One region of the Clostridium sp. CS1-1 genome, then DNA from elsewhere that is predicted to be linked to it. Evidence: riboswitches for the same ligand, from Rfam matches in the RefSeq annotation. Region 1 holds a riboswitch; the other holds the start of a gene.
What was found. A riboswitch is a leader RNA that binds a small molecule or an ion and turns the genes downstream of it on or off. The one in region 1 is predicted to bind lysine.

Region 1 (3,432 bases):
CTTTTAAATGCCGGATTCAATGAACTTAGAGAAGAAGACAGCTGGAAGCTAAAAAAGGGAGAAAAGTATTTTTTAACAAAAAATGAATCTGCAATTATAGCTTTTGTAGTAGGAAAGGGAGAAATAGAAAAAGAAGGCTTTAGAATAGTAGGTGCGCATACTGATTCACCAGGATTTAGAGTAAAACCAAATCCAGACATGGAAGTTGAGGGGGCGTATGTAAAATTAAACACAGAAGTCTATGGAGGTCCTATAATAAATACATGGTTAGATAGACCATTGTCTTTAGCAGGAAGAGTAACTTTGAAAAGTGAAAATCCACTTTATCCCGAAATAAGGCTTATAAATATAAAAAAACCTATATTAGTGATACCTAACCTAGCTATACATATGAACAGAAATGTAAACTCTGGTGTAGAATTAAATAAACAAAAGGATATACTTCCATTACTTTCGCTAGTAAATGAGGAGTTTGAAAAAGGACAATATCTTATAAAGACAATAGCTAGAGAATTAAGCGTAAACGAGAAGGATATATTAGATTTTGATTTATTTCTTTACGAATTCGAAAAAGGAAAGGTTATAGGACTAAATAATGAATTTATTTCTAGCGGAAGATTAGATGACTTATCAATGGTATACGCAGGAATAAGTGCATTAACAGAAACTGAAGCGGGTAACGCTACAAATATAGCTATTTGTTTTGATAATGAGGAAGTGGGAAGCACAACAAAACAGGGAGCGAATTCACCTTTCTTATCATCAGTATTAGAAAGAATTCTAATAAGTCTTGGCAAAGGTAAGGAAGAATATTATAGAGCACTTGCAAAATCATTTATGATATCTAGTGATTTAGGTCATGCATTACATCCAAATTATGGGGAAAAGTCTGATCCAGTAAATAGACCTATAATAAATAGAGGCCCAATTATAAAAGTGAGTGCAAGCCAGAGTTATACATCAGATAGTGTATCAAGTGCTGTTTATAAGAGTATATGTGAAAAGGCAGGAGTTCCTGTTCAAATATTTGTTAATCGCTCAGATGAAAAGGGTGGTTCTACCATTGGGCCTATATCTTCAAGTCATGTAAATATTAACTCGGTAGATATGGGAATTGCGATATTTTCAATGCATTCTATAAGGGAATTAGGTGGAGTTAAGGATTATATATATACAGAAGAATCATTTAAGGAGTTCTATAAGCTTTAGGCTTTCAAGGATAAGCATGTTTGAAAAGTTATATATTTTAAAATATTACAAATAGTGTTTGAAATGTATAAATATTTATGATAAACTAAGTACAATTTAATAAAGAAACCTACCTAGGGTAGAGGTGCTGGAATTAGGAGTACTTATTTTTAGTCGGCGGATAATGAGAAATAAGGAAAGGGATTGCAGCCGAAGAAAATAATTTGGCGAAACTATTTTCTGGCTTTGCATATAATATATGTAAGGCTGTCATGTTCATCTGTGAACGTGGAGAGCTACAAGGTCACAAAGTTGTATTTATAATGCAGCAGAGGTGTTCCTTTGCTGCATTTATTTTTTAGGTGGACGTTTCTTAAGATAAAGGAGTTTAAGGAGTGGTATTATGGCAGTTGTGGTACAAAAGTATGGTGGAAGTTCCGTAGGGACTATAGACAAAATAAAGAATGTTGCAAGCACTGTAGTAAAGAGAATGAAGAAAGGTGATGAACTTGTCGTAGTGGTATCAGCAATGGGTGATACTACAGATGAACTTATAGGACTTGCAAATCAAATCACAAGCAAACCCGATAAGAGGGAGTTAGATGCTTTGCTTTCTACAGGTGAGATGATGTCTTCTGCATTACTTGCCATGGCAATTAAAAGCTTAGGTTATGATGCTGTTAGCTATACAGCCTATCAAATAGGAATTAAAACTAGCGGACAATATGGCAAATCTCTAATAGATGACATAGATGGTAACAATATAAAAAAGAGCTTATCAGAAGGAAAAATTGTCATAGTAGCAGGGTTTCAGGGAATAAATGAAGGTGGAGACATAACTACTCTCGGAAGAGGCGGTTCAGATACTACTGCAGTAGCAATAGCGGTTAAGCTAAGGGGTATCTGTGAAATATATACTGATGTAGATGGAATATACAGCGTAGATCCAAGAAAATACAAAGAAGCAAAGAAATTAGATCAAATAGATTATGAAGAAATGCTCGAGCTCTCAAGTCTTGGTGCACAGGTTATGCACTCAAGATCAGTGGAATTAGGGCAGAAGTATAGCATTCCAATATATGTTGGATTAAGTAATAGTGATATTAAGGGTACAGTTATTAAGGGGGTAAGTAACATGAATATGGAAAGTAAACCAGTAACAGGACTTGCAACAAGTGACGAAGACGTAGCTATAACAATAAGGGATATAGAGAATGATATAAATATAATTGCTAGTTTATTTGAGAGTGTAGCTAGCAAGAGAATTAACATAGATATGATAAGTCAGACAGCACCGATAAATAGTAAAGTTAATTTATCATTTACAATACCGAAGGCTGACTTGCATGAGTGCTTAGAAATTGTTAGAGAATACTATCCGGATAGAGAAAAAATTGCAATAGATGAGAATGTAACTAAATTTTCAATAGTTGGAATTGGAATGAAAACAACGTCTGGTGTAACAGCTAGAATGTTTAAATTGTTTAGAGAAAATAATATAGAGGTAAAAATGATAACTACCTCAGAAATAAGAATAACATGCACAATTAAACAAGAAGATAAATTAAGATCTATAAATATAGTAGCAAAGGAATTCAATTTATAAACATTTTAGGAGGAAAACCAGTATGAAACTAGTTGGGACTATGGAAATTAAAGATAATACTCTGCATATTGGTGGGGTAAATACAATGGATTTATCAAGAAAGTTTGGAACTCCTCTATACGTAATTGACGAAGATTTAGTAAGAAGTCAGTGTAGGAGATACTATAAAGCTTTTAAAGGCGAAAATACTAAGAATAAAGTAGCCTATGCTGGAAAAGCATTTTTAACACTAGCTATGTGTCAACTAATAAATAGTGAAGGTTTATGTCTTGATGTTGTTTCGGGAGGAGAACTCTATACTGCTTGGAAAAGTGGTTTTCCTATGGAGAATGTGTATTTTCATGGGAACAACAAAACTGTAGAAGAAATAAAAATGGGAATAAAACTTGGCGTTGGAATATTTGTCGTTGATAACTTGTATGAAATTGAAAAAATAAATTCAATAGCAAAAGAAAATAGTAAGGTTCAAAAAATTCTTTTAAGAATAACTCCGGGAATAGAAGCTCATACTCATGAATATATAAAGACAGGGCAAATAGATTCAAAGTTTGGTTTTACCATGTTAAATAATAAAACTATAGATGCAGTAAGAAAAGCAATTGCACTTTCAAATATTGAGTTTATTGGATTACACTGCC
Region 2 (3,432 bases), 1.8 Mb from region 1:
TTTTCCAGTTGGTCCTACTCTCTTCATAGCCTCATAGCAGCAAAGTAATCCTGATTTCCCGCTAGCACCTAAAATTAATACACTTTGTCCAGGTTTTACAAGCTTAGCAGTTTGTGCTGGAGCTCCTGCAACATCTAATGCAGCTAATGCAAGTGTTTCAGGCATGTCACTTGGAAGTTTAGCATATATTGCACTTTCAAATAATATTGCCTTTGCCTTAACCTCAACCCTATCTATTTCAGGTTTTACACCTATAATTTCTTCAATCTTTAATGGTGTCAATGAAAGAGATACCAATGAAGCAATTTTATCTCCTACTTTTAAATCTCTATCCTTTAGGTCTTCTCCTACCTGAGCTACAGTTCCTATAAGCATTCCACCTGATCCTGTCACAGGATTTTGCATTTTTCCTCTTTCATTTACTATTTCTATTATTCTAGCTTTGATTTTTTCTATGTCACCTTTTGCTTCCTCTTCAATTTGTGTAAAGCTCGCTGAGTCAATATTTAATGCTTGTACATCTATTAATAACTCATTACTGTAAACATCCATATTGTTATCTATCTTATAGGCAGCTTGTGTTAAAACTCCTTGTGGCTCTAATACCCTATGTGTTCCAAATTTACATCCTTTTTTCATAATTAAATTCCCCCTAAATATCTATTATTTTTATTTTTTCATCTATAACTAATCAGTTTAAGTAAATGACCTAACTTCTTCAATTTATTCGTTTTCTATTATGCCAAAAATACACCTTTACATGAATACGTTTTTATAGCATAGCAAATAGAGGCATTTATTTGCTAATACCCATAATTCTTCTAGCCTCGTCTGGGCTCGCAATATCTCTTCCAAACTCTTTAGCTATTCTAACTACTTTTTCTACTAATTCACCATTCGATTTAGCCAGTACTCCTTTAGAAATGTAAATGTTATCCTCAAATCCTACTCTAACATGTCCACCCATTATTATTGATAAAGCAGCCATTTCAAACTCACTTTTTCCGATTCCTGCTACAGTAAAAGTACTTCCTTGTGGAATACTTCCTGCCATAAACACCAAGTCTCTAGCTGTTGCAGAAATTCCACCATTTACACCTAATACAAAATTAAAATGCATCGGTGCTTTAATGAATTCTTTTTTATAAAGCCTAAGTGCCATATCAATCATCCCTTTGTCAAACACTTCTATTTCAGGCTTTACTCCTAGATCGATCATCTTCTTTCCAAATACCCTAATAGAATTTTCTGTGTTTACAAAAACGTCATCTCCTCCAAAATTACAAGTTCCGCAATCCAATGTTGCCATTTCTGGTCTTAAATCTACAGGCTGTAATCTTTCTTCATCACTCATTCCAACAGCACCTCCTGTAGAAGGTTGTACAATTACATCTGGACATCTTCTTTTGATTTCATCAATGCATTTTCTAAATCTTTCTCTATCTTGCGTAGGAGTACCATCATCCCATCTCACATGAAGATGAATTATGCTTGCTCCTGCCTTATAAGCAGCTTCAGCCTCTCTTCCTATCTCCTCCACTGTGTAAGGTACATTAGGATTATGATTCTTTGTAACTTCAGCACCACAAATAGCTGCTGTGATGATTAATTTTTCCATGACAATCCCCCCTGTTGCATGTAGCGACTTACTAAAAATATGCTTTAATCATAAATTAAAACATTTAATAAAAATAAAAAGCATTGAAAATCTTCAATGCTTCTAAAAACATAATTTTAGTTTGCCATTCATGCAATGAAAATTTCCTTTTCATTACATAAATAGCGCTCCATGAATACCATTCATGGCAAGGAGTAAGCTATTGTGCCATTCTCCCCAAGAACATACCAAACACCTAATATATTCTTTCGGCAAATGAATCCTTCATCTATAGTGTTGGAGGGTTATTCTCCTTATCACCTATAAACTACCCTTTCACCTGCGCCTCTATTTATGTATTAATTCTATTTAATTTTCAATTTAAATCAATGTATTAAGCATTATTATGCTAACTTTTAGTTTATATTTTCCTTATGTTAATTTATATTGTAATTAAAATTTAATTATTACTATTTTGTAAACTTTATTTTAACTAGTTATTTTTTTCTTTGCTTATCTTTAGGTACTACACAAGTACCAGAGGCTCTACATACGACTATTGGTTTCTCTAAAGAGTCAGCTGCAGAATCATTTACATCTGTTCTTGGCACTACTACCTTTCTTGCTTCAAAAATCATTTTTCTTGAGCTGTTTCCTATTTCAGTGATTTCCCCTTCAACTTCTATATAGTCACCTGCATATACTGGAGCCAAAAACTCAACATTATCGTATGCCCTAAATAGGCCTTCATCTCCGTCATTTTTAATTAAAAGTTCTGTTGCTACATCTCCAAATAGTTGCATCATTCTTGCTCCATCAACAAGATTTCCTCCATAATGAGCATCATGTGCACTCATTCTTAGTCTAATTTGCGTTTTCATCTTGCATCCCCCTTTATAGTTTTTTTAATTCCTTTTTATAGGTAGATGATATCGAAGCTTTTTCTTTGATATCATTTATCTATATTTAATATTTATGAACACTCCGAATTAAATATAACTATAGTTTTGAATTTTTTTTATTCAAACACAGGTTAACACTGTAGTATTTCATTCAGATAAAGCAATAAATTTTTGTTTATATAGAACTATCTCAAAGCGCTATACCTTATTCCATTTACTCCAACATATTTTTATCCGATGACTACCCGCTCTAATACTCCCATCACACTATATTAATAAACATCAGATGGAGTTGGAACTCCATCTGATGCCAATAATTCTGTTTATAAATGCTAATCATTAGATATACTTGGCTTCTGTAGGCTCTTACTTACTTTAAATATTATTTTTATAAGTTTGTATAGTTGATTCACTACAAATAAAAAAGACACTAAGTATTTAAACTTAGCGTCTTTTTATCATTAACCTAGCAGCGACCTACTCTTCCACACAGTCTCCCGTGCAGTACCATCGGCACTGTGAAGCTTAACCATCGTGTTCGGAATGGGAACGGGTGTAACCTTCACGTCATAACCACTAGATTCGCAAAAATTGCTATAAGCTTCGCATTTCTGCGTCAAATCCTTCGCTGTGGTGCTCATTTACTGAAGTAAACTCTGCTCCTCGCTCAAGCTTTTCCTTGAACTGCTCGCTTCTATCAATTTTTATTGTTACTTTTTGTTTGAAAGAATTGTTCTCTCAAAATTGCACAGTGATGTTTTAGGTCAAGCCCTCGACCTATTAGTATCAGTCAGCTGAACATGTTACCATGCTTACACCTCTGACCTATCAACCTTGTGTTCTTCAAGGGGTCTTACTAGCTTACGCTATGGGAAATCTCATCTTGAGGTGGGCTTCACGCTTAGATGCTTTCAGCGTTTATCCCGTCCCGAC

Region 2: it holds a riboswitch for lysine, as region 1 does, so the genes downstream of both, kce (3-keto-5-aminohexanoate cleavage enzyme) here and AC0N0V_RS22045 (aspartate kinase) in region 1, are expected to answer to the same signal.

Annotation. Positions count from the first base shown of each region.
Region 1 covers NZ_CM148680.1:4,661,546-4,664,977, reverse strand. Annotated here, with positions in the region: gene AC0N0V_RS22050 (M18 family aminopeptidase) at 1-1,209, shown strand, start outside; lysine riboswitch at 1,321-1,495, shown strand; gene AC0N0V_RS22045 (aspartate kinase) at 1,592-2,794, shown strand; gene lysA (diaminopimelate decarboxylase) at 2,817-3,432, shown strand, end outside.
Region 2 covers NZ_CM148680.1:1,443,429-1,446,860, reverse strand. Annotated here, with positions in the region: gene kdd (L-erythro-3,5-diaminohexanoate dehydrogenase) at 1-639, opposite strand, end outside; gene kce (3-keto-5-aminohexanoate cleavage enzyme) at 797-1,618, opposite strand; lysine riboswitch at 1,773-1,956, opposite strand; gene kal (3-aminobutyryl-CoA ammonia lyase) at 2,095-2,478, opposite strand; rRNA gene rrf (5S ribosomal RNA) at 2,964-3,080, opposite strand; rRNA gene AC0N0V_RS06460 (23S ribosomal RNA) at 3,260-3,432, opposite strand, start outside.